3 regions of the Streptomyces sp. NPDC012827 genome follow, and region 3 is predicted to be linked to each of the others. Evidence: predicted binding sites of a transcription regulator. Region 3 holds the regulator's gene; each other region holds the start of a gene.

Region 1 (9,797 bases), on a different contig from region 3:
GCGAGCCCGTCGACGGTGAGCGTGGTGACCCGCGAGGCCGGACGCTGCAGGACGTGCCCGCCGTACACGCGGACGTCCCGCCGCTCGCGGCCCGCCTTCGCGTCGGGCCCGGGGAAGGCGTACACCACGGTCAGGGACCAGCCGGCCGCGCAGCCCGCGCCGTTCGCCGCCCAGACGTTGCCCACGGCCACCGGTGTCGTGCCCGGCCCCGAGACGCCCGCGAAGGCGGCCGTGACGTCGGACTCGCCGGTGTAGAAGCGCGGCCCCTGGGTCTTCGCGGGGTCCGTGACCATGCTGTCGACCGGGACCGGAGCCGCGCGGCCCGTCCCGACCCGGAGCAGCGGGGCGGTCGTCGCCGGCTCGCCCGGGGACGGCACGGCGTCCGCGCCCGAGGCGGCACAGCGCCGCAGCCCCCGCCCGTCCGCCGTCTCGTACGTGCCGTCGTGACCGCCCCAGAAGAGGCGGGCGTACGCCACCTTGGCGCCGGCCGGCACCCGGATCCCGGCGGTGCCGGAGCCGTACGCGGGGGCTTTCCCGCCGGACGAGAGGCCCGCCGGGTCGACCCGCTCGCGTACGGGCGGCTTCGCGCCGGGCGGGACCCGGCCGTCCGCCGCGCACGGGGCGGGGGCGCCGGCGCACCGCATGACCGAGGCCCCGGCGGTCGTGAAGTCCCCGTACAGGGTGGCCCCGTACCGCCGGCCGAACGGTTCGATCACGTCCGCCGACGAGGGGGTGACCGCCGGAGCGGGGGCCGGTGGGGAGCTGTCCGCCGTGGCCGGGCCGGTCGCCGCGAGCGGGAGCGCGCTCGCGGCCAGGACGACGGCCGCGAGCACCCTTCCGGGGCGCGGCCGTCCGCAAGGGGCTTGTCTGAAGCGCATACAACAGAAATGTAGGTAAAACCCACCATTTCCGGGTGTTACGCCACGCGGCGCCGCGCATACTCCGTGATCCCGGCGATCGGCGGACGCTCCTCCGTGTCCACCGCGTACGTCCGGGGCTCGAAGCCCGACTCCCCCCGCTCGAACTGGGTCAGCCAGGGCCGCGTCAGGGGCCCCCGCGACAGCCGCAGCTGAGCCGTCCGGTAGATCGCCGCCGCCATCCGGCCGAGCGCCTGACCGTCCTGGTGCCGGTGCTTGCGGACGCCCACGTCCACCTGGGCGAGGGCGTCCAGGCCCACCAGGTGCAGCGCGTCCACCAGGAGCGCCAGCTCCACTCCGTAACCGACGGGGAACGGCAGCCGCTCCAGCAGGGAGCGCCGCGCCGCGTACTCACCGCCCAGCGGCTGGACGAAGCCGGCCAGCTGCGGCCAGTGCAGGTTCAGCAGCGGGCGCGCCACCAGTTCCGTCACGCGACCGCCCTGACCAGGGGCGTCGCCGAGGGGCCGGTCGTACATCGCCTTCACGAGGTCCACGTCCGGGTCCGTGAGCAGCGGACCCACGATGCCCGTGACGAAGTCCGCCGAGAAGTCCCGCAGATCGGCGTCCACGAAGCACACCACATCCCCGCCCGTCACCATCAGTGACCGCCACAGGACCTCGCCCTTGCCCGGCACGGCGGGTATCCGGGGGAGTATCGCGTCCCGCGCGACCACCCGGGCCCCGGCCGCCGCCGCCACCCCCGCCGTACGGTCCGTGGAACCGGAGTCGATCACCACCAGCTCGTCCACGAGCGGCACCGACGCGGTCATCAGCTCGCGCCGGATCACGGAGACGATGTCCCCGACCGTCGCCTCCTCGTTGAGCGCGGGCAGCACCACGCTGACGGTCGTCGAGCGCTTGGCGGCGAGAATCCGCTCCAGCGGTCGGTCGGCCACGGACCAGGACCGCCGGCCCAGCCAGCGCTCCACCTCTTCCAGCACGTGATCTCCATCTCGCGGTTCGGACGACCATCTCAACCGTCCATGCCTTCGGTTACAGTCTTGAACAACGCGAAGGCCCGTCGCATGTCGGGGTGCCGCCCGCGTTCCACAACCGAATACCGCTCATCCAGAGGGGCAGAGGGATACGGCCCGTTGAAGCCCCGGCAACCCTCCAGTCGGTTCTCGTCCGCGCCACGGCGCGCCAGCGGGGTCCCCGGCTAGGGAAGGTGCCAAATCCGTCTCATGGCGAAACGCGTCATGAGGAAGATGAGGAGAAAGGGCCTCGCCTCCATGGCTGTACAGACCGTCGCACCCGCCACCGGCTCCGCCGGCACCACCGTCGACCTCGGACCCGCCTCCGGACTTTCCTGCCGCGAATGCGGCGAGGTCTTCGCCCTCGGCCCGATCTTCGCCTGCGAACTCTGTTTCGGCCCCCTCGAAGTGGCCTACGAGCTCCCCGCCGGCGACCCCGAGGAGCTGCGCAGGCGGATCGAGTCCGGCCCCGCCAACATCTGGCGCTACGCCCCGCTCCTGCCCGTCCCGGCCGACGTCGCCGAGAAGCCGAACCTGAATCCCGGCTGGACCCCGCTGGTCAAGGCCGACAACCTGGCCCGCGAGATCGGCGTCGAGCCCGGCAAGCTGTTCGTGAAGGACGACTCCGGCAACCCGACGCACTCCTTCAAGGACCGGGTCGTCGCCCAGGCCCTGGAGGCCGCCCGCGCCTTCGGCTTCACCACCCTCTCCTGCTCCTCCACCGGCAACCTGGCCGGCGCCGTCGGCGCCGCCGCCGCCCGCGCCGGCTTCCGCTCCTGCGTGTTCATCCCGCACGACCTGGAGCAGGGCAAGGTCGTCATGGCCGGGGTGTACGGCGGTGACCTCGTCGCCATCGAGGGCAACTACGACGACGTGAACCGCTTCTGCTCGGAGCTCATCGGCGACCCGCTCGGCGAGGGCTGGGGCTTCGTGAACGTCAACCTCCGCCCCTACTACGGCGAGGGCTCCAAGACGCTGGCGTACGAGATCTGCGAGCAGCTCGGCTGGGTCGTCCCGGACCAGCTGGTCGTCCCGATCGCCTCCGGCTCGCAGCTGACGAAGATCGACAAGGGCCTCCAGGAGCTCATCAAGCTCGGCCTGGTCGAGGACAAGCCCTACAAGATCTTCGGTGCCCAGGCCGAGGGCTGCTCCCCGGTCTCCGCCGCCTTCAAGGCCGGCCACGACGTGGTCCGCCCGCAGAAGCCGAACACCATCGCCAAGTCCCTCGCGATCGGCAATCCCGCCGACGGCCCGTACGTCCTCGACATCGCGCGCCGCACCGGCGGTGCCGTGGAGGACGTGAACGACGAGCAGGTCGTGGACGCGATCAAGGTCCTCGCGCGGACCGAGGGCATCTTCGCCGAGACGGCGGGCGGTGTGACGGTCGGTGTGACGAGGAAGCTCGTCGAGGCCGGTCTCCTCGACCCCTCGCTCACCACCGTGGTCCTCAACACCGGTGACGGGCTCAAGACCCTGGACGCCGTGGCCGACAGCTCGCAGGCGACCGCCACCATCCGCCCCAGCCTGGACGCGTTCCGCGACGCCGGCCTGGCCCACTGAAAGGTTCGTGAACACATGGCCGTGAACGTCCGCATCCCCACCATCCTCCGCACCTACACCGGCGGGCAGGCCGAGGTGCCCGCCGAGGGCGCGACCCTCGCCGAGGTCATCGCCGACCTGGAGAAGAACCACACGGGCATCGCCGCCCGCGTCCTGGACGACCAGGGCAAGCTGCGCCGCTTCGTCAACGTGTACGTGAACGACGACGACGTGCGCTTCGAGCAGGGCCTGGAGACGGCGACGCCCGACGGCGCCGGCGTCTCGATCATCCCCGCCGTGGCCGGCGGCTGCTGAACCTCTCCCTCCCCTGCTTCCTCTTCTCCCCCTTCTCTCTCGAATTGCCCCTTCCGCTCCATAAAGCGGAGGGGGCAATTCTGCATGGTTGAGCGCGGTAGAGTTGGGGAAGCCCCCTCCGCTGCTCATGCCGGACGCATATGAGAATGCGTCCCCGCGCGACAAGAAGCAGCCAAAGTGCACGCACGTTCTGTACCTTCTGCGTGCTTTGCCGGGCCCGACTTGCCCCGGAATTCACAAGATTCGGACGAATTCACCTTTCCGTCGCGCCCAGAATTCTCGCTCGAATGGCCTGTTGCAGAGGGCAGTTGGGCAGATACATTCAGCCGCGGTCGACGCGTTCCGGCGCAGGGTCTGACCCGGGTCCGCGAAGTGCGGTCCCGCGCAAGGGCCAGTAATAGGGGAGTTAGGCATGGCTCAGGGCACCGTCAAGTGGTTCAACGCGGAGAAGGGCTACGGCTTCATCGCGGTCGACGGTGGTGCGGATGTTTTCGTCCACTACAGCGCGATCCAGATGGATGGCTACCGCACCCTCGAAGAGGGCCAGCGGGTCGAGTTCGAGATCTCGCAGGGCCAGAAGGGCCCGCAGGCGGACATGGTCAAGCTCGCCGTCTGAGCGCGGCGCGATCGGCCACCGACGCAACGCCGTCGAGGGGCCCGCATCCCGAGGGATGCGGGCCCCTCGCGCGTGCGCGGGGAGGTTCCGTACGGCGCGGGACGGGCCGGTTCCGTGCGCCGGGAGGTGGCGCGAACCCTTCCACGGGGCGCCGGGCGCGCCTCGCGCGGACGGCCCGAAAACCGAGAGGCGCTTGCACTCTCCTAGGGCGAGTGCTAATCATTGGCGTTAGCACTCGGAAGGTGAGAGTGCTACGAGGATCGAGCATGGCGAGGTCGCCGGCCGGGTGGGGCAAGGAACCACACGGAGCGCGGAGGCCGTCCGTCGCGGGCGTCGGCGCGGTCCTGGAGCGTTATCCACCCCATGTCCGGGAGGACCACTTCACATGGCCAAGATCATCGCGTTCGACGAGGAGGCCCGGCGCGGTCTCGAGCGCGGCATGAACCAGCTCGCTGACGCCGTCAAGGTCACCCTTGGGCCGAAGGGCCGCAACGTCGTCCTCGAGAAGAAGTGGGGCGCCCCCACGATCACCAACGATGGTGTCTCCATCGCCAAGGAGATCGAGCTCGAGGACCCGTACGAGAAGATCGGCGCCGAGCTGGTCAAGGAAGTCGCCAAGAAGACGGACGACGTCGCCGGCGACGGTACGACCACCGCCACCGTCCTCGCCCAGGCGCTCGTGCGTGAGGGCCTCCGCAACGTCGCCGCCGGCGCCAACCCGATGGCGCTCAAGCGCGGCATCGAGAAGGCCGTCGAGGCCGTCTCCGGCGCCCTGCTCGACCAGGCGAAGGAGGTCGAGACGAAGGAGCAGATCGCCTCCACCGCCTCCATCTCCGCCGCCGACACCCAGATCGGCGAGCTCATCGCCGAGGCCATGGACAAGGTCGGCAAGGAAGGCGTCATCACCGTCGAGGAGTCCCAGACCTTCGGTCTGGAGCTGGAGCTCACCGAGGGTATGCGCTTCGACAAGGGCTACATCTCGGCGTACTTCGCCACGGACATGGAGCGCATGGAGGCCTCGCTCGAGGACCCGTACCTCCTGATCGTCAACTCCAAGATCTCCTCCGTGAAGGACCTGCTCCCGCTCCTGGAGAAGGTCATGCAGTCGGGCAAGCCGCTGCTGATCATCGCCGAGGACGTCGAGGGCGAGGCCCTGTCGACCCTGGTCGTCAACAAGATCCGCGGCACCTTCAAGTCCGTCGCCGTCAAGGCTCCGGGCTTCGGTGACCGCCGCAAGGCGATGCTGAACGACATCGCCATCCTCACCGGCGGCACGGTCATCTCCGAGGAGGTCGGCCTCAAGCTGGAGAACGCGGGCCTCGACCTGCTGGGCCGCGCCCGCAAGGTCGTCATCACCAAGGACGAGACCACCATCGTCGACGGTGCCGGTGACAGCGAGCAGGTCGCCGGTCGCGTGAACCAGATCCGCGCCGAGATCGAGAACAGCGACTCGGACTACGACCGCGAGAAGCTCCAGGAGCGCCTCGCGAAGCTGGCCGGCGGCGTGGCCGTCATCAAGGCCGGTGCCGCGACCGAGGTCGAGCTCAAGGAGCGCAAGCACCGCATCGAGGACGCCGTTCGCAACGCGAAGGCGGCCGTCGAGGAGGGCATCGTCGCCGGTGGTGGCGTGGCCCTGCTGCAGGCGTCGAGCGTCTTCGAGAAGCTGGAGCTGGAGGGCGACGAGGCCACCGGTGCCAACATCGTCAAGCTGGCCCTGGAGGCCCCGCTGAAGCAGATCGCCGTCAACGGTGGTCTCGAGGGCGGCGTCATCGTCGAGAAGGTGCGCAACCTGCCCGTCGGCCACGGCCTGAACGCCGCGACCGGTGAGTACGTCGACATGATCGCCGAGGGCATCATCGACCCCGCGAAGGTCACGCGCTCCGCTCTGCAGAACGCGTCCTCCATCGCGGCGCTGTTCCTCACCACCGAGGCCGTCATCGCCGACAAGCCGGAGAAGGCCGCCGCGCCGGCCGGCGGCGGCATGCCGGGCGGTGACATGGACTTCTGAGCCACGGCTCAGCGGTTCTTCACGCACGACGCCGAGGGCGGCACCCCCACCGGGGGTGCCGCCCTCGGGCGTTCCCGCCGTTCTCAGGGGCGGTGGAAGAGGGCCGTCCACAGGAACGGTTCGCCGAAGTGGGGGGAGGCCGGGGGCTGGTGGCGCATGCGGCGGAGTTCCGTCGCCGTCATCGGGGAGAAGATCGCGCGGAGGGACGTGTCGGTGTAGGCCAGGCCGCCCTCCAGGGTGCCCGTGCGGTAGAACGCGGCGTCCGGCAGTTCCGAGCCCATGCCGCCCTCGCCGGCCGCGAAGGCGGTCAGGGCGAAGTGGCCGCCCGGGGCGAGGACGCGGTCGAGGAGCGCCAGGTGCGTGACGCGGCGGTGCGGCGGCAGGTGGTGGAAACAGCCGGAGTCGTACACGAGGTCGTACGGGCCGTCGGCGCCCAGCTCCGGGGCGGTGAAGGCGTCCCCGCACACGAACCGGATCCGGTCGGCGAGGCCCGCCTCCCTGGCCCGGTCCCGCGCCCAGTCGATCGCCGTGGGGGACAGGTCCACCGCGTCCACCGCGTAGCCGAGCGAGGCCAGGTACAGGGCGTTCCGGCCCGGCCCGCAGCCGAGGTCGAGCGCCCGCCGGACACCCGCGCCGCCTTCCGGGAGCAGCCCCCGTTCCACGTACGACACCAGGTTCTCGTCCGGCTTCGCGACGAAGAACGGCACCGGCCTTTCGCGGTCGGCGTAGAACCCGTCCCACCATCCGGCACCGCCCCGCGACCACCGGTCGGCGCCGGGCGCGAACAGCCCGTCGAGCAGGGCCATGACGTCCTCGACCGTACGGATACCGCGGTCCGTCTCCACCATCTGGATCTCCCCTCCGTGTCCCGCCAGCCTAGGGCGTGAAGGGGAGAAAGCCCAGGTCACAGCGGGTGCGGCGACGTGGCGTGGAGCTGCTTTACGGCCTCTGGGCGGGGCGCGGAGCCGGCCGCCGACGGGGCAGGCCACCGGCCCGGGCGAAAGGCTTCCGGAGCCCCTTCCCGACCCGGGAAACGGCCTTCCCGGGCGCCGCCGGGGACGGTTTCCCGCCGTCCGCGCGGGCTCCGCCGACGGCGAACGCCGTGCGGAAAAGGGGAGTTGGGGTGGTCCACTGACCGCATGGACATTCTGGTTCTGGGCGGTACGGCATGGGTGGGCCGCGAGTTGTCGCGGCAGGCGCTGGAGCGGGGTCACGAGGTGACCTGCCTGGCGCGCGGGGAGAGCGGAGAGGCGGCGGAGGGGGCCGCCCTGGTGGCGGCGGACCGGCGGGGCCCAGGGGCGTACGACGCGCTCCGGGAGCGGGACTGGGACGCGGTCGTGGAGGTGTCCTGGCAGCCCGCCTTCGTGCGTGGCGCGCTCGACGCGCTCGGCGGCCGGGCCCGCCACTGGACGTACGTGTCCTCGTGCAGCGCCTACGCCGCGCACGACGACCCGGGCGCGGACGAGTCCGCGCCGCTGCTGGAGCCGACGGAGCTGGGCGAGGTCGGCCGCGAGCTGTACGGCGAGGCCAAGGTCGCCTGCGAGCAGGCCGCCGCGGCGGTGGTCGGCGACCGGCTCCTCGTCGCCCGCGCCGGGCTCATCGGAGGCCCCGGCGACCACACCGGCCGCACCGGTTACTGGGCCGCCCGCGCGGCCCGCGCCCCGGAGGCGCCGCTGCTCGTGCCGGACGAGCCGGAGCTGCCGACCCAGGCGATCGACGTGCGCGACCTCGCGGCCTGGCTGCTGGACTCGGCGGAGACGGGCCGCACGGGAACGTACAACGCGGTCGGGCCGGCCATCCCCTTCCGCGAGTGGGTCGCGCTCTCCCGGGCCGCCGGCGGTCACACCGGCCCCGTGGTCCCCGCCCCCTCGAAGTGGCTCCTGGAGCAGGGCGTCGCGCAGTACATGGGTCCCGAGTCCCTGCCGCTGTGGCTGGCCGACGACGACTGGCGCGGTTTCCAGGCCCGCGCGGGCGAGGCGGCGGCCGCCGCGGGCCTGCGGCAGCGCTCCCGGGAGGAGCTGATCGCCGACACCCTCGCCTGGGAACGCGAGCAGGGCCTGGACCGCGACCGGCGGGCCGGTCTCAGCCCCGCCCGCGAACGCGAACTCCTCGCGCTCCTCGACGCCTGACCGGTGTCCGGCGCCCCGGGCAACCTTCACGGGCCACGCCGGGTCCTCCTTCGGAGAGGACCGCGAAGGGAGAGGGACACGATGGAGGAACTGGGGAGCGCCGTGGTGAAGGCACTGCGCTGGGCCGCGGTCGGCCTGGAGGCCCTCACCGCCTGGTACGACCTGCGCACCACGGGCGGGGCGCCCAAAGTCACCGGGAAGAAGGGACGTTGGGGCGCGGTGGGTTCTCCTTCCGGGCGCCGGGGCGCCGCGTAGGGTCGTCGGATGACCAACAGCGAGGTACGTGGTGATGTGCGGCCGCCCGATGTCGAGGGCGACGAGAGGACGACCCTGCTGGCCTTCCTGCGGTACCTGCGGGAGGCCGTCGTCGCGAAGACGTACGGCGCTCCCGAGGAGGCGCTGCGGACGCCCGGGGTGCCGTCGGGGACGAGCGTTCTCGGGTTGCTGAAGCACCTGACGGAGGTGGAACGCGGCTGGTTCGCCTGGGCCTACGCGGGGGAGGACATCGTTCTCGCCGAGGACGACGCCCTCACCCCGCAAGACACGGTGGACAGCCTCGTGGCCGCCTACCGGGCGGCCGCCGCGCACTCCGACGCGATCGTCGTCACGTGCGACGACCTGGACCGCCCGGGGGCCCGGTCCCTCCGGGAGACGGCCGCACCGTCGATGCGGTGGATCCTCGTCCACATGATCGAGGAGACGGCCCGGCACGCCGGCCACGCCGACATCCTGCGGGAGCGGATCGACGGCGCGGTGGGGCGCTGAGGCGTCACGGCCGGGGGCGGTGGAGGCCGTCCAGGGTCGCGAGGTCCTCGGGGGTGAGGCGGAGGGAGCCGGCGGCGACGTTGGCGGTGAGGTGGGCGGGGTCGCCGGTGCCGGGGATGGCGAGCAGGTGGGGTCCCTGGTGGAGGGTCCAGGCGATGCGGATCTGGGCGGGGCTCACGCCGTGGGCCTCGGCGACGGCGAGGAGTTCGGGGCTCTCGGGGGCCGTGGCGCCGCCCTGGCCGCCCGCGGCGGCGATGGCGTAGAACGGCACGAAGGCGATGCCCTGCTCGCCGCAGTGGCGGACGAACTCCGCGTACTCGGGGCGGACGCCGATCCCGTACATGTTCTGGACGCAGACCACGGGCGCGATGGCCCGGGCCTCGGCGAGGTGGTCCGGGGTGACGTTGGAGAGGCCGAGGTGGCGGATGAGGCCGGCCTCGCGGAGTTCGGCGAGCGCCCCGAAGCGCTCGGCTATCGAGTCGGTGCCGGTGATCCGGAGGTTGACCAGGTCGAGGTGGTCGCGGCCGAGCTGGC
Region 2 (9,797 bases), on a different contig from region 3:
CGGCCGGGCCTGTGCGAGGACGCGCTGCGGCTCGCCCGGGGCCTGGCCGTGCTCATGCCCGGCGAGAGCGAGGTCCACGGGCTCGCCGCCCTGCTGGAGCTCCAGTCCTCCCGCGCCCCGGCCAGGACCGGGCCGGGCGGGCGGCCGGTCCTCCTCGCCGACCAGGACCGGCGGCGCTGGAACCGGCTGCTGGTGCGGCGCGGCTTCGAGGCGCTCGCGCGGGCCGGCGACGGCCGCTCCTACGGTCCGTACGCCCTCCAGGCCGCCATCGCCGCCTGCCACGCGCGGGCGGGCTCGTACGAGGAGACGGACTGGCGGACGATCGCCGGGCTCTACGGGCGGCTCGCCGCCCTGGCGCCCTCTCCGGTCGTGGAACTCAACCGGGCGGTCGCCGTCTCGATGACCGAGGGCCCCGCCGCGGCGCTGACGCTGGTCGACGCCCTCGCCGCCGAACCGGCCCTGGCGGGCTACCACCTGCTGCCGAGCGTGCGCGGGGACCTGCTGGCCCGGCTCGGCCGGCACGCGGAGGCCCGGGAGGCGTTCGAGCGGGCCGCCTCCCTCACCCGTAACGAGAGCGAGCGCTCCCTGCTGCGCGCCCGGGCCGCCGCCCTCCCCGTCCCCGGGGCTCCGGGGGGCGCGCACTAAGGTTTTTGGCATGTCCCCGCGTGTTCCGCTGCCGCCGCCACCCCCGCCCGCCGAGATCCGCAGCTGGCCCGACCGGGAGGCGCGGCTCGTCGACCGGGCGCTGGCCATGGACGAGCTCGGCCGGCGGCTGCTCGGCGGAGGGCGGCTCGCGCTGTTCCTGCTCTGGTTCGTGCTGCTCGAGTTCGGCTGGTCCCTCGTCGGGCTCCTGCTCATCGCCCTGGGCCACGACCAGGACGTCCTCACGATCATGATCATGCTGTTCGCCGCGGTCCTCGGCCTCGGCGTCATGGGCCCGGCCCTGTGGATGACCGTGCGCGGTGTGCGCCAGGACCGGACGGTCCGGGTCCGCCTCGCCCAGTGGGCGGCCCTCGACCGCCACGGGCCCACGGACGCCCGGCTGCGCGCCCCGGTCCTGAGCCTGGCCTGGCTGCTGCTCTCCTGCGCGCTGTGCGCGGGCGGCCTGTGGGTGGCCTTCGCCGTCCCGGCCGGGGCCACCCGGGAGGACGGCGGCTACGGCCTCATCGCCTACGGGATGGGCGCCTCCCTGATCCTGTGGATCACCGGCCTCATCGGCCTGACGAAGATCGTGGGCCACTACCGCATGGCGAACCGCCTCACCGGCCCGAACCGCTTCACCGGCCCGAACCACGTGACCGCCAGCAGCCGCGTCAGCGGCCCGGGCCGCCCGCGGGCCGGCCGATCAGCATCGTCGGAGCCCCCGCGACCCGAGTGAGCAGCACGGTGGCCGCGTTCGGGCCCTTGGGCTTCACCTTCCGCCGGATCTCCTCCGGTTCGACCGCCGAGCCGCGCTTCTTCACGGTCAGCGTGCCGACCTCCCGCTCCCGCAGCAGGGCCTTCAACTTCTTCAGGTTGAAGGGGAGTGCGTCGGTGATCTCGTACGCGGCGGCGTACGGGGTCGGGACGAGCGCGTCGGCCGTCACGTAGGCGATGGTCGCGTCGATCAGCCCGCCGCCCACCTCCGCCGCCACCTCGGCGACGAGGTGGGCGCGGATGACGGCGCCGTCGGGCTCGTACAGGTAGCGGCCGACGGGCCGGACCTCCGGGTCGGGCAGGCCCCGGCCGGTGAGGCTCACCCCGGAGGGCAGCAGCGTGGCGCGGCGGGCACCCGGTTCCGTGCCGAACCAGAGCACGGCCTCCTTCACGTCCCCGCCGTCCGAGATCCACTCCGCCTCGGCCTCCTCGGGCACCGTCTCGTGCGGGATGCCGGGCGCGATCTTCAGCGCCGCGTGCGGGGCCGTGCGGGCCGCCCGGACCGCCCAGGAGAGCGGCGGGGAGTACGCCTCGGGGTCGAAGATCCGGCCCCGGCCGCCGCGCCGCGCCGGGTCGACGAAGACCGCGTCGTACCCGGTGGTGTCGATCTCGGTGACATCGGCGCAGCGCACCTCGATCAGGTCCGCGAGGCCGAGCGCCTCGGCGTTGGCGCGGGCGGTCGCGGCGGTGACGGGATCGCGGTCGACGGCGAGGACGGAGATCCCGGCGCGGGCGAGGGCGATCGCGTCGCCGCCGATCCCGGAGCAGAGGTCGGCGACGCTGCCGACGCCGAGGGCCCGCAGCCGGGCGGCCCGGTGGGCGCCGACGGAGGCGCGGGTGGACTGCTCGACGCCGTTGGCCGTGAAGTACATCCGGTACGCGTCATCGGCGCCGAACTTCGCCACCGCCCGCTGCCGCAGCCGGGCCTGCCCGAGGGCCGCCGTGACCAGGTCGGCGGGGTGGTCGCGGCGCAGCCGGGAGGCGACGGCGAGTTCCCGGGCGGGGTCGTAGTCGCGCAGGGCGGCGAGGAGCGTCCGCCCTTCGGGGGTGAGCAGGGCGGTGAGGGCGGCGAGGTCGTTCACCCGCCCATTGTGGTGCCTCGCGTGTCGTGCGTCGGGTGTGGGCCGCCCGGGGGACCGTGGGGGAGGTACGGCGGTGTCGCGGCCGGGAGGGGCCCGCGCGCTGACAGGATGCGGCGCGATACACCTCGTACGACAAAAGGAAAAGATGATGGCAAAGGGTGGGTCGTCCTCCCGTCGGGTCTTCGCCGCGCTCCTCGTCGCCGCCCTCACCTCCACGGCCGCCTGCTCCGACTCCGGGGCCGGGCCGGAAGCCGGCGCCGGCGGTGCGCCCGCTCCCGCCGCCGGACAGGAGGCGGCGGCGAAGGCACGGCCCCTGACCGCCTCCGCCGCGCTCAACGAGCACCTCAGGAAGGTCCGCGAACAGCGCGCGGCCCGCGTCCTCGCCGCCCGGAAGTGGGGGCTGAAGCAGACCCCGCTCGAAGCCCCCGCCCCGCCCGCGAAGAAGCCGGTGATCACCACCCGCAAGGGCTTCGAGACCGACGGAACCGGCCTGCCGCCCGTCTTCACCACCGTGCCCACCAAGGAGAAGATCGTCTTCCTGACGATCGACGACGGCGCGGAGAAGGACCCCGAGCTGATCCGGATGATGACCGAGCTCGACATCCCCTACAGCGCCTTCCTCAGCGACTACGTCGTCAAGGACGACTACGGCTACTTCGCGAAGATGCAGCGCTCGCAGGCGCGCGGGGTCGCCCTGCACAACCACACCCTCAACCACCGCTACATGCCGGCCCTCTCCTACGAGCGGCAGAAGCGCGAGATCTGCGGCATGCAGGACGTCATCGAGAAGCGGTACGGCACCCGGCCCCCGCTGTTCCGCCCGCCGTACGGCAACTACAACGAGGACACCCTGCGCGCCGCCAAGGCCTGCGGGGTCAGGGCCGTGCCGCTCTGGGCCTCCGAGGCCTTCCCCGACCGCATGGAGTGGCGCGAGTGGGACCGCGACCTGCACCCCGGCGACATCGTGCTCACCCACTTCCGGGGGAAGGGCGACTGGAAGGGCAGCATGCCGGACATGATCCGCAGGGTGATGAACGTGATCACGGCGAAGGGGTACGCGGTCGCCAAGCTGGAGGACTACGTATGACCCGGGCCCGCTCCCGCCTCACGGGCCTCTCGCTCGCCGCCCTCCTCGGCCTCACGGGCTGTGCCCCGGCGGTCGACCCGATCGAGCGGCTGGGGCGGAAAGCGGCGCAGCGGGTGGCGGCGGCGGAGCCGGCGGCGGGTGTTCCGGACCCCCGCGCGATGCGCCACATGGCGTGGAATTGGCACTCCGCTTGACCGAGTGCTAATCGCGGTCATAGTCTCGCCTCTGGCACTCCCCACCGGAGAGTGCCAAAGAAGCGACGGGCAGGTCCGGCACCCGCGACGACGGATCCACCTGGTCGCCACACTCAGACAGTTAACCCCGCGAGATCTCCGAAGGGGGAGGTCGGATCGTGACGACCGTCAGCTCCAAGGTTGCCATCAAGCCGCTCGAGGACCGCATCGTGGTCCAGCCGCTCGACGCCGAGCAGACCACGGCCTCTGGCCTGGTCATCCCGGACACCGCGAAGGAGAAGCCCCAGGAGGGTGCCGTCCTCGCCGTGGGCCCGGGCCGTTTCGAGAACGGCGAGCGCCTTCCGCTCGACGTGAAGGTCGGCGACGTCGTGCTCTACAGCAAGTACGGCGGCACCGAGGTCAAGTACAACGGTGACGAGTACCTCGTCCTCTCGGCCCGCGACGTGCTCGCGATCATCGAGAAGTAAGCCGAAGTACCTTCCGAGGCACCTGAAAAAGATGCTGTGAGCTGCGCCCCGAGGCCCCGTTCCGGGGCCCGGGGCGCCGCTCGTTCCACCCGATTTCCGAGAGGGCTGAATCGCTCCCATGGCGAAGATCCTGAAGTTCGACGAGGACGCCCGTCGCGCCCTTGAGCGCGGCGTCAACAAGCTTGCCGACACGGTGAAGGTGACGATCGGCCCGAAGGGTCGCAACGTCGTCATCGACAAGAAGTTCGGCGCCCCCACCATCACCAACGACGGTGTCACGATCGCCCGCGAGGTCGAGATCGAGGACCCGTACGAGAACCTCGGCGCCCAGCTGGTGAAGGAGGTGGCGACCAAGACCAACGACATCGCGGGTGACGGCACCACCACCGCCACCGTCCTCGCCCAGGCGCTCGTCCGCGAGGGCCTGCGCAACGTCGCCGCCGGCGCCTCCCCGGCCGCCCTGAAGAAGGGCATCGACGCCGCCGTCAAGGCCGTCTCCGACGAGCTCCTCGCGACCGCCCGTCCGATCGACGACAAGTCGGACATCGCCGCCGTCGCCGCGCTCTCCGCGCAGGACCAGCAGGTCGGCGAGCTCATCGCCGAGGCGATGGACAAGGTCGGCAAGGACGGTGTCATCACCGTCGAGGAGTCCAACACCTTCGGCCTGGAGCTCGACTTCACCGAGGGCATGGCCTTCGACAAGGGCTACCTGTCCCCGTACATGGTGACCGACCAGGAGCGCATGGAGGCCGTCCTCGACGACCCCTACATCCTGATCAACCAGGGCAAGATCTCGTCCATCCAGGACCTGCTGCCGCTGCTGGAGAAGGTCATCCAGGCCGGCTCCTCCAAGCCGCTGCTGATCATCGCCGAGGACGTCGAGGGCGAGGCGCTCTCCACCCTCGTCGTCAACAAGATCCGTGGCACCTTCAACGCCGTCGCCGTCAAGGCGCCCGGCTTCGGTGACCGCCGCAAGGCGATGCTCCAGGACATGGCCACCCTCACCGGTGCCACCGTCATCGCCGAGGAGGTCGGCCTCAAGCTCGACCAGGCCGGCCTGGACGTGCTCGGCACCGCCCGCCGCGTGACCGTCACCAAGGACGACACCACCATCGTCGACGGTGGCGGCAAGTCCGAGGACGTCGCGGGCCGCGTCGCCCAGATCAAGGCCGAGATCGAGACCACGGACTCCGACTGGGACCGCGAGAAGCTCCAGGAGCGCCTCGCGAAGCTGGCCGGCGGCGTGTGCGTGATCAAGGTCGGCGCCGCCACCGAGGTGGAGCTGAAGGAGAAGAAGCACCGTCTGGAGGACGCCATCTCCGCGACCCGCGCCGCGGTCGAGGAGGGCATCGTCTCCGGTGGTGGCTCCGCTCTGGTCCACGCCGTCAAGGTCCTCGAGGGCAACCTCGGCAAGGAGGGTGACGAGGCCACCGGTGTCGCCGTCGTCCGCCGCGCCGCCGTCGAGCCGCTGCGCTGGATCGCCGAGAACGCCGGCCTCGAGGGCTACGTCATCACCTCGAAGGTGTCGGAGCTCGACAAGGGCCAGGGCTTCAACGCCGCGACCGGCGAGTACGGCGACCTGATCAAGGCCGGCGTCATCGACCCGGTCAAGGTGACGCGCTCCGCCCTGGAGAACGCCGCCTCGATCGCCTCCCTGCTTCTCACCACCGAGACCCTCGTGGTGGAGAAGAAGGAGGAGGAGTCGGCGGACGCGGGCCACGGCCACGGTCACGGCCACTCCCACTGAGGCACCTGACTGATCACTGAGGCCCGGGGCCCCCGAGAGGGGGCACCGGGCCCCGGTGTTTCCACGCCGCGCGCCGACGGCCGGGGGCGTACGGGGCGGCTCAGGCCTCCACCGCGCCGATCCGGCCCATCAGGCCCAGCAGGTCGTACTGCCACCAGCCCTCGACGATCTTCCCGTCCTCCCGGAAGCGGTGGATCAGGGTCCCCGTCATGGACACCTCGATGCCGGTGGGCTGGAGCCCCATGAAGTCGCCCGTGTGGGTCCCCTGCCAGGTCCAGCGGCTGCAGACCCGGTCGCCCTCCGCGATCTGGTCCTCCACGGTGAAGGCGAAGTCGAAGCCCTCGCGCCACATCGCCACCTCGCGGCGGACCGCGTCCATCCCGATGGCGTCCTGCGCGTTCGTCGGATCGTGGTCGTGATACCCCTCCGCGAGCACCTCGTCCAGGAGCGCCAGCTCCGGCTCGGTGGCGATCATCTCCAGGAGCCGCCGCGCGGCGGCCTTGTAGAGGGCCTCGTCCCGCACGACGTCCAGGTCGGTGAAGGTCGGCATCTCGTCGCAGAGCGCCACCATCTCGCGGAAGATCCGGTCCGTCTCGGGCAGCTGCGAGTTGTGCATCGCCACCTCGTACGAGGGGAACTCCACGATCTCCACGACGTGCGAGGCGTCGGACCGGTCCGTCCCGACGATGCTGTGGGTGGCGGTGCGTTTGCCCCGGGTCCGCTCGACCCACTGGTCCATGAGCCGGTTCAGATCCTCGACCCGACTGGTCTTGCAGTCGATTATCTGTACGAATGTCATGACGCCTCCCGACCGGGGTGGGGGTCCTCTCCAGTCTAGGACCGGAGGGCCCCGGCGACGCGTCTACGCCGAGCGCCCCAGGTCCGCGGCCCGTACCTCCTCCGCGAACGGTTCCCCCCTGCCGTAACGCGCCACCTCTTCCAGGGCCTGGTCGGCCATCCGGTGCAGTTCGTTGCCGAGCGAGCCCGCCACGTGGGGGGTGAGGAGGACGTTCGGGAGGGTGTAGAGCGGGGAGCCGGGGGGCGGCGGCTCCGGGTCGGTGACGTCGAGGACCGCGTCGAGGCGGCCCGCGACGAGGTGGGGGAGGAGCGTCGGTTCGTCGATGAGGGAGCCGCGCGAGGTGTTGATCAGGGTGGTGCCGTCGCGCATCGCGGCGAGCTGCGCGGCGCCGATCAGCCGGTACGTGGACGGCAGTTGGGGCGCGTGGACCGAGACGACGCTGCTGCGGGCGCAGAGTTCGTCCAGGCCGGTGAGCTCCACCCCGGGCGGAGGGGCCGTCACGTACGGGTCGTGGAGCAGGATCTCGAAGTCGAAGGGGCGCAGCAGTTCGATGACCCGGCGGCCGATGCGGGAGGCGCCGACGATGCCGACCGTGCGGCGGTGGTTGCCCCAGTCGGCGGACTCGGTCGGCCAGGCGTGGTCGGCGCGGAGTTCGGCGTACCGGCGGGCGGAGCGCAGGACCCGCTTCCCGGCGAAGAGGATCGCGGCGAGGGTGTACTCGGCGACCGGCAGCGCGTTGGCGGCGGCGGCCGAGGTGACGCGCAGGCCCCGGTCCCAGCAGGCGTCGGTGACGTGGTGCTTGACGGACCCGGCCGCGTGCACGACGGCCCGCAGGCGCGGCGCGCGGGAGAGCACCTCGGCGGTGAGCGGCGTGGCGCCCCAGCAGGTGAGGAGGAGTTCCGCCTCGGCGAGGGCCGCGGCGGCGCGCGCGTCCGGGGCGGTCAGGTCGTGGGCGACGAGGTGCGGGTCGGTGCGGGCCAGGGCCGCGAGGCGGGCGCGGTGGTCCTCGGTGAACAGGCGGGAGTCGACGCCCGGGCCCATCGCGAGCAGCAGGGCGGGGCGGTTGTCAGTGGTCGGGTGCATGCTGGGACCTGGGCTCCTCACTTGACGCTGCCGGCGGTCAGACCCGCCTTCCAGTGGCGCTGGAGGGAGACGAAGGCGATGACGAGGGGGACCACGGCGAGCAGGGATCCGGTGACGACGAGGGGGTAGTGGCCGGGTTCGGCGTGGGCGTTGCTGTTCCACGCGTACAGGCCGAGGCTCAGCGGGAAGAGCTTCTGGTCCGAGAGCATCACCAGGGGGAGGAAGAAGTTGTTCCAGATGGCGGTGAACTGGAAGAGGAAGACCGTCACGAAGCCGGGCATGACCATGCGCAGACCGATGGACCAGAAGGCGCGCAGTTCGCCGGCGCCGTCGATACGGGCGGCCTCCAGGGCCTCGTCGGGGATGTAACCGGCGCAGAAGACCCGGGAGAGGTAGACGCCGAACGGGTTGACGAGGGCGGGGAGGAGCACCGCCGCGTAGGTGTTGACGATGCCGACCTCGCTGGCGAGCAGGTACATCGGCAGGGCGAGCGCGGTGGTGGGCACGAGCACGCCCATGAGGACGAGCCCGAACAGCTTCTCCTTGCCGCGGAAGTCGTGGACGTGGAAGGCGTATCCCGCGGCGATGCTGATGAGGGCGCAGGCGAGGGCGCCGGCGCCCGCGTAGAGCAGGCTGTTGGCGTACCAGTGGAAGTAGATGCCGTCGTGGTGGGCGGCGAGGCGGGAGAGGTTGCCGCCGAGGTCGAAGCCCTCGAAGGAGAAGGCGTCCCCTGCGAGGAGCCCGCCGGCGTCCTTGGTGGCGGCGGTCACCAGCCACACCAGGGGGAAGAGGGTGTAGACGACGGCCAGGAGGAGGGCGCCGTTGACGGCCGCCCGCGACAGCCAGACGGACGGGGTACGGGGGCCGTTCATGCCGTCCGGCCTCCCTTCCTGCGCCCGGTCAGCCGCGTCACCGCGAAGGAGAGCAGCGCCGCCGTCAGGGCGAGGAGCACGGAGGCCGCCGCGGCGAGTCCGTAGTCGTTGCGGTCGAAGGCCGCGGTGTAGGCGTACATGTTCGGCGTCCAGGTGGAGGTGACGGCGGAGCCGGTGCCCTTGTTGAGGATCAGCGGCTCGGTGAACAGCTGGAGGGAGCCGATGACCGTGAAGAGGCCGACCATCGCGAGCGAGGCCTTGATGAGCGGGACCTTGACGGAGAGGGCGACGCGCCAGGAGCCGGCCCCGTCGACGGTGGCCGCCTCGATGACGGACCGGTCGATGGCCTGGAGGGCCGCGTAGAAGATGACCATGTTGTAGCCGAGCCACTCCCACAGGGCGATGTTGACGACGGAGGGCAGGGCTCCTTCGGGGGAGAAGAAGTCGAAGCCGATCCCGCCGGCCTCCATCGCCTTCACGACCGGGCTGAGCTGGGGCGTGTAGAGGTAGACCCAGATGAGGGCGGCGATGATGCCGGGCACGGCGTGCGGCAGGAACAGGGCGAGCTGGAAGAAGCGGCGGGCGCGGGCGAGCGCCGAGTCGAGGAGGAGCGCGAGCGCCAGGGCCCCGGCGAGCAGCAGGGGGATGTAGAGCAGGCAGTAGCCGATGAGGACGAGGAAGCCTTCGCGGAAGGCCGGGTCACCCAGCGCCGCGCGGTAGTTGCCGAGACCGGTGAAGACGGTCTCGGCGCCGCCGAAGCCCAGCCCGGACTGCCTCTCGGTGAAGAGGCTGAGCCAGACCGCGTAGCCGATCGGCAGCACCGTCACCGCGGTGAACAGGAGGAAGAAGGGGGCGAGCAGGATCGCGGCGGCGCGGGTGCGGGCCCGCATCCGGTCAGCCCTCGACCTTCAGGCCGCGCCGGGTGAGTTCGGCGACGGTGGCGTCGTGGCCGGCCTTGACGGCGTCGGCGAGGGTCGGGCCGCCGGGGGCGACGCGGCCGAAGACGTCCTTGATGGCGGTGTTGGTGGTGCCGGTGGTGGGACCCCACGC
Region 3 (9,797 bases):
GAGTTCGGGGTTGCGCATGGGGGCGAGGAAGGCGGCCTCCAGGCGCTCCTTGACCTCGCTCATGCCGCCGACGTCGGCGAGGCGTACGGCGCCGGGCGCGTCGACGTCCCAGGCGGCGGCGTCCCCGGCGGTGCCGTCGCCGTCGGCGGCCTGCGGGTCCTCCAGGAAGCGCGGGCCCACCAGGTCCTGGACCTGCTGCTCGGCGGCGGCCCAGTCGAAGGCGGGCGGCTCCTCGGGCGTCGCGGGGGCGGGGGGTTCCGTCTCGCTCCGCTCGTTCGGCGGCGGTACGGGGGCCGGGGCCTGGGGGGCGGGCGGCGCGGGGGCCGGGGGTGCGGGAGGTGCCGGCGGGGCCGGGGGCATGCCCATCGCCCGGATCATCAGGGCGCGGGCGTCCGCGTCGCCGGGCACGTGCTGAAGGGCCGCGGCCGCCTCCGCGACGGCCTCGTCGTTCCGCCCCTCGGAGAGGAGGAGTTCGGCGAAATGGAGGCGCAGGGGCACGTCACCGGGCGCGCCGGCGACGGCGGCGCGGAGACTGCGGATCAGGGGGGACTCGTCGGCCATGCGGGTCAGCCTAGAAAAGGCGCCCGGGAGCCCGTCCACCGGGTTCCGCCCGCGTAGGCTGCGGCGGATGGGACGCGCACGCGTACGCCGGCTGACGGTGGACGGACAGGTCTGGCTGTGGAACGTCGGGCACACGCACCCGGACTGCCGGACGTATCTGACCCTGCGCCGGGTGGAGGCCCGGCACAGCGCGCTGCGGCTGGTCTTCCGGGACGGGCCCGGCCGGATCGTGGCCGGGTTCCCGATGGGCGCCGGTGAGGTGGCCGCCGTGGACGGCGGTCACCTCAACCTCCACGAACCGGGCGTGGTGCGCCGCTTCCTGGACCTGGCCGCCGCCCGCGGTCTCCTGCCCGTCGCGCACGGGGCGCGGGAGGTGGACGGCTGGCCGCTGTTCGACGCCCTCACGGGGGCCGGGAGGGGCTGAGGCGGCCGGGGCCCGCGCGCGGTTACGCGTACTGGGCGATCTGGATCAGGTTGCCGCAGGTGTCGTCGAGGACGGCCGTGGTGACCGGGCCCATCTCCGTGGGGTCCTGGGTGAAGCGGACGCCGAGCGCGCGCAGCCGCTCGAACTCGGCCCGTACGTCGTCCACGGCGAAGGAGGTCACCGGGATGCCGTCCTTGGCGAGCGCCGTCTGATACGGCTTCGCGGCGGGGTGGGCGTCCGGCTCCAGGACGAGTTCGGTGCCGTCGGGGTCCTCGGGCGAGACGACGGTCAGCCAGCGGTGCTCGCCGAGCGGCACCTCATGCTTCTTCACGAAGCCGAGGACGTCGGTGTAGAAGCGCAGGGCCTTGTCCTGGTCGTCGACGAAAACACTGGTCAGGTGGATCCTCATGGGGTGTCCTCCGGCGCGTCGGGCCTGAGCCATGGGGTCACGATGCGCTCGAGCGGTGCGGCGTTCAGGTCGTGGAACTTGTAGCGGCCCTCGCGCCGGGTGCGGATGAGGTCCGCGGCTTCCAGGACGGCGAGGTGCTGGCTGATCGCCTGCCGGGACAGGCCGAGGCCGTGCCGGGTCGAGAGCCGGGCGCATATCTCGAACAGGGACTGGCCGTCCCGGTCCGCCAGCTCGTCGAGGATGCGCCGGCGGGTGGGGTCGGCCAGTGCCTTGAAGACGTCTTCGGCCATACCCTCAACATAGGCAAGTGTTCACTTGCATGACAAGCCGGCGGGCGGTCCGCCGAGGCCCCCCACCCGGACGGTGGTCAGCTCCAGCGGCCGGTCCTGCCCAGCACCAGGGCCGTCGCCGCCGTCCCCGCCGTGGAGGTGCGCAGCACGCTGCGGCCCAGCCGGTACGGCTTGGCGCCCGCCGCCTCGAAGACGGCCAGCTCCTCCGGGGACACCCCGCCCTCGGGGCCGACGACCAGCACGATCGACCCCTTCGCGGGCAGCTCGGCGGTGGCGAGCGCCTCGCTCGGGTGGTCACGGTCCTCGTGCAGGACGCCCGCGAAGTCGGCCCCGGCGAGGAGCGCGGCCACCTGCTTGGTGGTCATCGGTCCCGCCACCTCGGGGAAGCGGGTGCGGCGCGACTGCTTGCCCGCCTCGCGCGCGGTGGAACGCCACTTGCCGAGCGCCTTCTCGCCCCGGTCGCCCTTCCACTGGGTGATGCAGCGGGAGGCGGCCCAGGGGACGATCGCGTCCACCCCCGTCTCGGTCATGGTCTCGACGGCCAGCTCGCCCCGGTCGCCCTTGGGCAGGGCCTGGACGACGGTGACGCGCGGCTCCTCCTCCGGGTCCTCGCGTACCGGCGAGAGCTCCACGGTCAGCCGGTCCTTGCCCTCCGCCGCGAGGACCAGGCCCTCGGCCCAGCGGCCCCGCCCGTCCGTCAGGACCACGCCCTCCCCGGCGCGCAGCCGCTTCACGGAGACCGCGTGCCGGCCCTCGGGCCCGTCCAGGACGAACTGCCGGGTGTCGGGGAGGGTGTCGACGACGAAGACGGGGGCTGTCATGGGGAGCTCCTGGGAACGTGGGCGCCGGCGAGGCCGGTGAGTGCGGTGTCGAGTTCGGCGGCGAGGACCTCCACCAGGTCCCCGGCGGGCAGCTCGCGGGCGAGCCGGTGGCCCTGTCCGGCCCACAGGGCCATGCCCTGGGCGTCCCCCGCGGTCGCGGCGGCCTTGCGCAGCGGGGCGGTCAGGTGGTGGACCTCGGGGTAGGCGGCGGGGGCGTACGGCCCGTGCTCGCGGACGAAGCGGTTCACGAGCCCGCGCGCCGGGCGCCCCGAGAAGGCCCGGGTGAGTTCGGTGCGGTGGAACAGCGGGTCGGTCAGGGCCCGCTTGTGCAGCGGGTGGGCGCCGGACTCGGGGCAGACGAGGAAGGCGGTGCCGAGCTGCGCGGCGACGGCGCCGGCGGCGAGGGCGGCCGCGATCTGCGCGCCGCGCATGATGCCGCCCGCGGCGATCATCGGCAGCCCGACGGCCTCGCGGACCAGGGTGAGGAGGGTGAGCAGCCCGGTGCCGGACGGGCCCTCGCCGGCCGGGTCGTCGCGGTACGTGCCCTGGTGGCCGCCCGCCTCGACGCCCTGGACGCAGACGGCGTCGGCGCCCGCGCGCTCGGCGGCGAGGGCCTCGTCGGCGGAGGTGACGGTGACGACCGTGTACGTACCGGCCCGCGCGAAGGCCTGGAGCGTCTCGGGCGCGGGGCAGCCGAAGGTGAAGGAGACGACGGGGACCGGGTCCTCCAGGAGGATGGCCAGCTTGGCGTCGTAGAAGTCGTCGCCGCTGTCGTCGGCGTCGCCGAGCGCCGTGTCGTACCAGGTGGCCTCGCCGGCCAGCTGGTGCCGGTAGAGCCCGACGGCGGCCGGGTCACCGGGCCGGCCGGTCTGCGGCATGAAGACGTTCACGCCGAAGGGCCGCGAGGTCAGCGCGCGGACCCGTTTGATCTCCTGGTAGAGCCCGCCGGCGGTCTTGTAGCCGCCGGCGAGGAAACCGAGCGCCCCGGCTTCGCAGACGGCCCCGACGAGCTCGGGACAGGAGGCGCCACCCGCCATGGGGGCCTGCACGATCGGGACCCGGGAGAGATCGTTCAGTGCGGTGGTGGACATACGGGCATCGTGTCATGCCCCGGGCGCCCCACCGGAAAAGGGCGAGGCGGCAGCGAGGTGCCGCCCGGCCGCGCGGACGGGCGCGCGCCGCCGCCGTGCGCCGGACCGTACGGGAAAGGGGCGGCGCACCGCGCCGCCCCTTCGACCGTACGGGTCAGCGCCCGTTGAACGCGTCCTTCAGCCGGGAGAACAGTCCCTGCTGGCCCGGCTGGAACTGGCCGGTCGGCCTCTCCTCGCCGCGCAGCTTCGCCAGTTCCCGCAGCAGCCGCTCCTGCTCCGCGTCGAGCTTGCTCGGCGTCTGCACCTCGACGTGGACGATGAGGTCGCCGCGCCCGTTGCCGCGCAGGTGCGTGACGCCCCGGCCGTGCAGCGGGATCGACTGGCCGGACTGCGTGCCGGGCCGGATGTCGACCTCCTCCACCCCGTCCAGGGTCTGCAGCGGCACCTTCGTGCCGAGCGCACCCGCCGTCATCGGGATCGTCACCGTGCAGTGCAGGTCGTCCCCGCGCCGCTGGAACGTCTCGTGCGGGGTCTCGTGGATCTCGACGTACAGGTCGCCGGCGGGGCCGCCGCCGGGGCCGACCTCGCCCTCGCCCGCGAGCTGGATGCGGGTGCCGTTGTCGACACCGGCCGGGATCTTGACCGTGAGCGTGCGGCGGGAGCGGACCCGGCCGTCGCCCGCGCACTCGGGGCACGGGGTCGGGACGACGGTGCCGAAGCCCTGGCACTGCGGGCAGGGCCGCGAGGTCATGACCTGGCCGAGGAAGGACCGGGTGACCTGGGAGACCTCACCGCGGCCGCGGCACATGTCACAGGTCTGCGCGGAGGTGCCGGGGGCCGCGCCCTCGCCCGAGCAGGTGGTGCAGACGACGGCCGTGTCGACCTGGATGTCCTTCGTGGTGCCGAAGGCCGCCTCGTTGAGGTCGATCTCCAGGCGGATCATGGCGTCCTGGCCGCGACGGGTCCGCGAACGCGGCCCGCGCTGCGAGGCCGTGCCGAAGAACGCGTCCATGATGTCGGAGAAGTTGCCGAAGCCCCCGGCCCCGAAGCCGCCCGCGCCGCCTCCGCCGGAGGAGGACAGCGGGTCGCCGCCCAGGTCGTAGACCTGCTTCTTCTGCGGATCCGAGAGGACCTCGTAGGCCGCGTTGATCTCCTTGAACCGCTCCTGCGTCTTCGGGTCCGGATTCACGTCCGGGTGAAGCTCGCGGGCCAGGCGGCGGAAGGCCTTCTTGATCTCGTCCTGGGACGCGTCTCGGCGCACGCCGAGTACGGCGTAATAGTCCGTGGCCACTTACGACTCCGCCAGGATCTGTCCGACGTAACGTGCCACTGCGCGTACCGCTCCCATCGTTCCGGGGTAGTCCATGCGGGTCGGTCCGACCACGCCGAGCTTGGCGACTGCTTCGCCGCCCGAACCGTAGCCGACCGAGACGACGGACGTGGAGTTCAGTCCTTCATGGGCGTTCTCATGCCCGATACGTACGGTCATGCCCGATTCCTTGGCCTCGCCGAGCAGCTTGAGGAGCACGACCTGCTCCTCGAGCGCCTCCAGGACGGGCCTGATCGTCAGGGGGAAGTCATGGCCGAAGCGGGTGAGATTGGCGGTGCCGCCGATCATCAGCCGCTCCTCCTGCTCCTCCACGAGCGTTTCGAGGAGGGTGGCGAGCACGGTCGAGACCGTGGCCCGGTCCTCCGACTCCTCGAAGGACTCGGGGAGGTCCTGCACCAGCTGCGGCACGTCGGCGAACCGGCGGCCGACGACCCGGCTGTTGAGCCGGGCCCGCAGGTCGGCGAGGGAGGTCTCGCCGAAGGGGGCGGGGCAGTCGATCACCCGCTGCTCGACCCGGCCGGTGTCCGTGATCAGGACCAGCATCAGGCGGGCCGGGGCCAGCGAGAGCAGTTCCACGTGCCGCACGGTCGAACGGGTCAGCGAGGGGTACTGGACGACGGCGACCTGACGGGTGAGCTGCGCGAGCAGCCGCACCGTACGGCCCACGACGTCGTCCAGGTCGACCGCGCCGTCCAGGAAGTTGTGGATGGCGCGCCGCTCCGGGGTGGACAGCGGTTTGACGCCGGCCAGCCGGTCGACGAAGAGGCGGTAGCCCTTGTCGGTGGGGATGCGCCCGGCGCTGGTGTGCGGCTGGGCGATGTAGCCCTCCTCCTCCAGCACCGCCATGTCGTTGCGCACGGTGGCGGGCGAGACGCCGAGCTTGTGGCGTTCGGTGAGCGCCTTGGAGCCGACGGGCTCCTCCGTGCCGACATAGTCCTGGACGATGGCGCGGAGCACCTCGAGTCTGCGTTCGCTGAGCATGCGCACACCTCCAGCTGTGGTCGTTCCGGTTGCTCCGCATTTGGCACTCGCCCTGTTCGAGTGCCAGGAATCCCCGGCCAGTGTACGGCCGGGCCGGTCGCTCCTGGCAAGGAGGCCGAACCGCTAGCGTCTCGGTATGGACGCTTCGGAGATCGACTGGACGGCGCGGGGATGGGAGCGGCTCGCCGACGGTGTGGGCCGGCGGCGGCTGCCGGGATGGGACGCCACGGTGGGCCTGGTGGTGGGAGAGCTGGGCGTGCTGCTGTACGACACGGGCGCCTCGCTCGCCGAGGGCGCGGCGCTGCGCGCCGACGCGCGGGCGCTGACGGGCGGCCGGGACGTGACGCACATCGCACTCAGTCATCCCCATTTCGACCATGTGCTCGGCACGGCGGCCTTCCCCGGGGCCGAGGTCTTCGGGGCCGTCGGCTCGGACCGCCTGCTGGCGGGCGAGCGGGCGGCGCGGGAGATGCGCGGGGACGCGGTACGGCACGGTCTCGACGCGCGGGCGGCTCAGGAGGCGGCCGGGGCCCTGGTGGCCCCGGGGCACCTGGTGTCCGGCGAGTGGACGCTCGACCTGGGCGGGCGCCAGGTGCTCCTGGCCAACGTGGGGCCCGGCCACACGGGCCACGACCTGGCCCTGTTCGTGCCGGGCGAGCGCGAGACCGTGTTCTGCGGCGACCTGGTGGAGGAGTCCGGCGAGCCGCAGGCCGGCCCGGACGCGATCCCCTCCCGCTGGCCGGACGCCCTGGACCGGCTGCTCGCGCTCGGCGGCGAGGACGCGCTGTACGTGCCCGGGCACGGGGCGGTGGTGGACGCCGCCTTCGTCCGACGCCAGCGCGCGGAACTGGCACGGCGCTTCTCCGTCGCCTAACGTCCGGTCAATGCGCAGCTACAACCCGGATCTGACGCCCCCGTGGAAGAAGCAGGCCCCGGTGCCCGAGGTGCCGGCCGAACGCGACCTGGTCGTCGAGGAGGTCACGACCGGCTTCTGCGGGGCGGTGATCCGCTGCGAGGCCGGCACGGTCACGCTGGAGGACCGGTTCGGCAAGCACCGGGTCTTCCCGCTGGAGCCGCGCGGCTTCCTCCTGGAGGGGAAGGCCGTCACCCTGGTCAGGCCCCCGGCCGCCGCCCCGTCCCGGCCCGCCCGCACCGCCTCCGGCTCGATCGCGGTCCCCGGCGCGCGGGCCCGGGTGGCCCGCGCGGGCCGCATCTACGTGGAGGGCCGGCACGACGCCGAGCTGGTCGAGCGGGTCTGGGGCGACGACCTGCGGATCGAGGGCGTCGTGGTGGAGTACCTGGAGGGCGTCGACGACCTCCCGGAGATCGTCGACGCGTTCGGGCCCGGCCCGGACGCCCGCCTCGGCGTACTGGTCGACCACCTCGTGCCCGGCTCCAAGGAGGCCCGCATCGCGGCCCGGGTGACCTCGCCGCACGTGCTGGTGGTCGGCCACCCGTACATCGACGTCTGGGAGGCCGTGAAGCCCTCCTCGGTCGGGATCCCCGCGTGGCCGGCGGTCCCGCGCGGCCAGGACTGGAAGACGGGCGTCTGCCGCGCCCTCGGCTGGCCCGCCGACAACACCGGCGCCGCCTGGCGCCACATCCTCTCCAAGGTCCACTCCTACAAGGACCTGGAGCCGGCGCTCCTGGGCCGCGTGGAGGAGCTGATCGACTTCGTGACGGCGCCGTAGCGGGGCGGCGGCGGGCGCCTCGCGCCCGCACGGAGCAGGGGCACGCGCCCGGCCGGCGCGGGCCCGCGCGAACGGGGCGCGCCGCGTCAGTCCACCAGGTCCCGGACCACCGCGTCCGCGAGGAGCCGCCCGCGCAGCGTCAGCACCGCCCGCCCCGCCCCGTACGCCCCGTCCTCCAGGAGTCCGTCCGCGAGGGCCTTCCGCGAGGCGGCCAGGCCGGCGGGCTTCAGCAGGTCCAGCGGGCAGCCCTCCCGGAGCCGCAGCTCCAGCAGGACGCGCTCGACGCGCCGGTCCTCGTCCGACAGGACCTCGCGCCCGGCGCCCGGTGACTTCCCGGCGCCCAGGGCCGCCGCGTACGCCCCGGGGTGCTTCACGTTCCACCACCGCACCCCGCCGACGTGCGAGTGGGCGCCCGGCCCGGCGCCCCACCAGTCGGCGCCGCGCCAGTAGAGCTCGTTGTGGAGGCAGCGCCCGGCGTCGGAAGTGGCCCAGTTGGAGACCTCGTACCAGGAGTATCCGGCCCGGGAGAGCACGTCCTCGGCGATGAGGTAGCGGTCGGCGTGCACGTCGTCGTCGGTCATGGGCACCTCGCCGCGCCGGATGCGGCGCGCGAGCTGCGTGCCCTCCTCGACGATGAGGGCGTAGGCGCTGACGTGGTCGGGGCCGGCGCCGATCGCCGCTTCCAGGGAGGCCCGCCAGTCGTCGTCGGACTCCCCCGGCGTGCCGTAGATCAGGTCCAGGTTGACGTGCTCGAAGCCGGCCGCCCGCGCCTCGGCGACGCACGCCTCGGGCCGGCCGGGGGTGTGCGTGCGGTCGAGGACCTTCAGGACGTGCTGCCGGGCGCTCTGCATGCCGAAGGAGATGCGGTTGAAGCCGCCGGCCCGCAGCTCGGCCAGGTACTCCGGGTCCACCGATTCCGGGTTGGCCTCGGTGGTGATTTCGGCGTCGTCCGCGAGCCCGAACTCCTCGCGGACGACGCCCAGCATCCGGACGAGGTCGCCGGCCGCGAGCAGCGTGGGCGTGCCACCGCCGACGAAGACGGTCCTGACCGGCCGGGGGTCGTCGCCGAGCACCTTCCGGGCGAGGCGGATCTCCTCGCCGACCTGTCCGGCGTAGTTGTCGCGGGAGGCGAGCACGCCGCCCTCGCCGCGCAGCTCGCTCGCGGTGTAGGTGTTGAAGTCGCAGTAACCGCACCGCGTGGCGCAGTACGGCACGTGCAGATAGAACCCGAGCGGACGCTCCCCGGCCCCTTCCAGGGCGCGTGCGGGCAGCGCCCCGTCCTCGGGCATGGGCTCACCATCGGGCAGTACGGAAGGCATGGGGTCCATTGTCCCGTACCGCCCGGGTGAACGGCCGCCGCGCGGATCAGGCCTCGCGCGACCCGGCGTACATGTCCTCGATGAGGTCCTTGTAGGCCCGCTCGACGACCGGGCGCTTGAGCTTCAGGGACGGGGTGAGCTCGCCGTGCTCGATGTCGAGGTCACGCGGCAGGAGGCGGAACTTCTTGATCGTCTGCCAGCGCTGGAGGTTCTGGTTGAGGCGGTCGACGTACCCCTGGACCATCTTCTCGGTCTGCGGGGCGGCGACGACCTCGGCGTACGTCTTGCCCGCGAGGCCGTGCTCGGCGGCCCAGCCGAGGATCGCGGGCTCGTCGAGGGCGATGAGCGCGGTGCAGAAGTTCCGGTCGGCGCCGTGGACGAGGATGTTGGAGACGAACGGACAGACGGCCTTGAACTGGCCCTCGACCTCGGCCGGCGCGATGTACTTGCCGCCGGAGGTCTTGATGAGGTCCTTCTTGCGGTCGGTGATCTTGAGGTAGCCGTCGGCGGAGAGCTCGCCGATGTCGCCGGTGTGGAACCAGCCGTCGGACTCCAGGACCTCGGCCGTCTTCTCGGGCAGGCCGTGGTAGCCCTCCATGATCCCGGGGCCGCGCAGCAGGATCTCGCCGTCGTCGGCGATGCGGACCTCGGTGCCGGGCAGCGGCTTGCCGACGGTACCGGTGCGGTAGGCCTCGCCCGGGTTCACGAAGGAGGCGGCGGAGGACTCGGTGAGGCCGTAGCCCTCCAGGATGTGGATGCCGGCGCCGGAGAAGAAGTAGCCGATCTCGGGGGCGAGGGCGGCGGAGCCGGAGATGCAGGCGCGCAGGTTGCCGCCGAAGGCCTCGCGGATCTTGGCGTAGACGAGCGCGTCGGCGACCTT

The links. Region 3 encodes HrcA, which represses chaperone genes, less so after heat shock. Its sites were predicted from a motif close to TTNGCACTCNGNNNNNCNGAGTGCNAA; they were not measured.
Region 1: the regulator HrcA is predicted to act here: its motif matches at 4,554-4,580, upstream of groL (chaperonin GroEL).
Region 2: the regulator HrcA is predicted to act here: its motif matches at 3,811-3,837, upstream of groES (co-chaperone GroES).

The regions. Positions count from the first base shown of each region.
Region 1 is NZ_JBIBBY010000004.1:445,888-455,684, reverse strand. It holds gene ACFY60_RS11550 (hypothetical protein) at 1-833, opposite strand, end outside; gene ACFY60_RS11545 (glucosyl-3-phosphoglycerate synthase) at 917-1,858, opposite strand; SAM riboswitch class I at 1,979-2,132, shown strand; gene thrC (threonine synthase) at 2,126-3,451, shown strand; gene ACFY60_RS11535 (MoaD/ThiS family protein) at 3,467-3,745, shown strand; gene ACFY60_RS11530 (cold-shock protein) at 4,158-4,361, shown strand; gene groL (chaperonin GroEL) at 4,747-6,369, shown strand; gene ACFY60_RS11520 (class I SAM-dependent methyltransferase) at 6,453-7,217, opposite strand; gene ACFY60_RS11515 (NAD-dependent epimerase/dehydratase family protein) at 7,509-8,498, shown strand; gene ACFY60_RS11510 (hypothetical protein) at 8,580-8,753, shown strand; gene ACFY60_RS11505 (DinB family protein) at 8,763-9,263, shown strand; gene ACFY60_RS11500 (aldo/keto reductase) at 9,268-9,797, opposite strand, start outside.
Region 2 is NZ_JBIBBY010000004.1:156,940-166,736, reverse strand. It holds gene ACFY60_RS10085 (RNA polymerase sigma factor) at 1-645, shown strand, start outside; gene ACFY60_RS10080 (hypothetical protein) at 656-1,378, shown strand; gene ACFY60_RS10075 (methyltransferase domain-containing protein) at 1,314-2,498, opposite strand; gene ACFY60_RS10070 (polysaccharide deacetylase family protein) at 2,647-3,585, shown strand; gene ACFY60_RS10065 (hypothetical protein) at 3,582-3,779, shown strand; gene groES (co-chaperone GroES) at 3,938-4,246, shown strand; gene groL (chaperonin GroEL) at 4,365-5,993, shown strand; gene ACFY60_RS10050 (ester cyclase) at 6,094-6,792, opposite strand; gene ACFY60_RS10045 (hydroxyacid dehydrogenase) at 6,856-7,875, opposite strand; gene ACFY60_RS10040 (carbohydrate ABC transporter permease) at 7,893-8,747, opposite strand; gene ACFY60_RS10035 (carbohydrate ABC transporter permease) at 8,744-9,637, opposite strand; gene ACFY60_RS10030 (ABC transporter substrate-binding protein) at 9,642-9,797, opposite strand, start outside.
Region 3 is NZ_JBIBBY010000003.1:169,959-179,755, forward strand. It holds gene ACFY60_RS07350 (ATP-binding protein) at 1-561, opposite strand, end outside; gene ACFY60_RS07355 (hypothetical protein) at 629-985, shown strand; gene ACFY60_RS07360 (VOC family protein) at 1,008-1,394, opposite strand; gene ACFY60_RS07365 (ArsR/SmtB family transcription factor) at 1,391-1,684, opposite strand; gene ACFY60_RS07370 (16S rRNA (uracil(1498)-N(3))-methyltransferase) at 1,762-2,505, opposite strand; gene ACFY60_RS07375 (nitronate monooxygenase) at 2,502-3,596, opposite strand; gene dnaJ (molecular chaperone DnaJ) at 3,751-4,887, opposite strand; gene hrcA (heat-inducible transcriptional repressor HrcA) at 4,888-5,907, opposite strand; gene ACFY60_RS07390 (MBL fold metallo-hydrolase) at 6,044-6,781, shown strand; gene ACFY60_RS07395 (DUF3097 domain-containing protein) at 6,792-7,598, shown strand; gene hemW (radical SAM family heme chaperone HemW) at 7,685-8,926, opposite strand; gene ACFY60_RS07405 (AMP-dependent synthetase/ligase) at 8,964-9,797, opposite strand, start outside.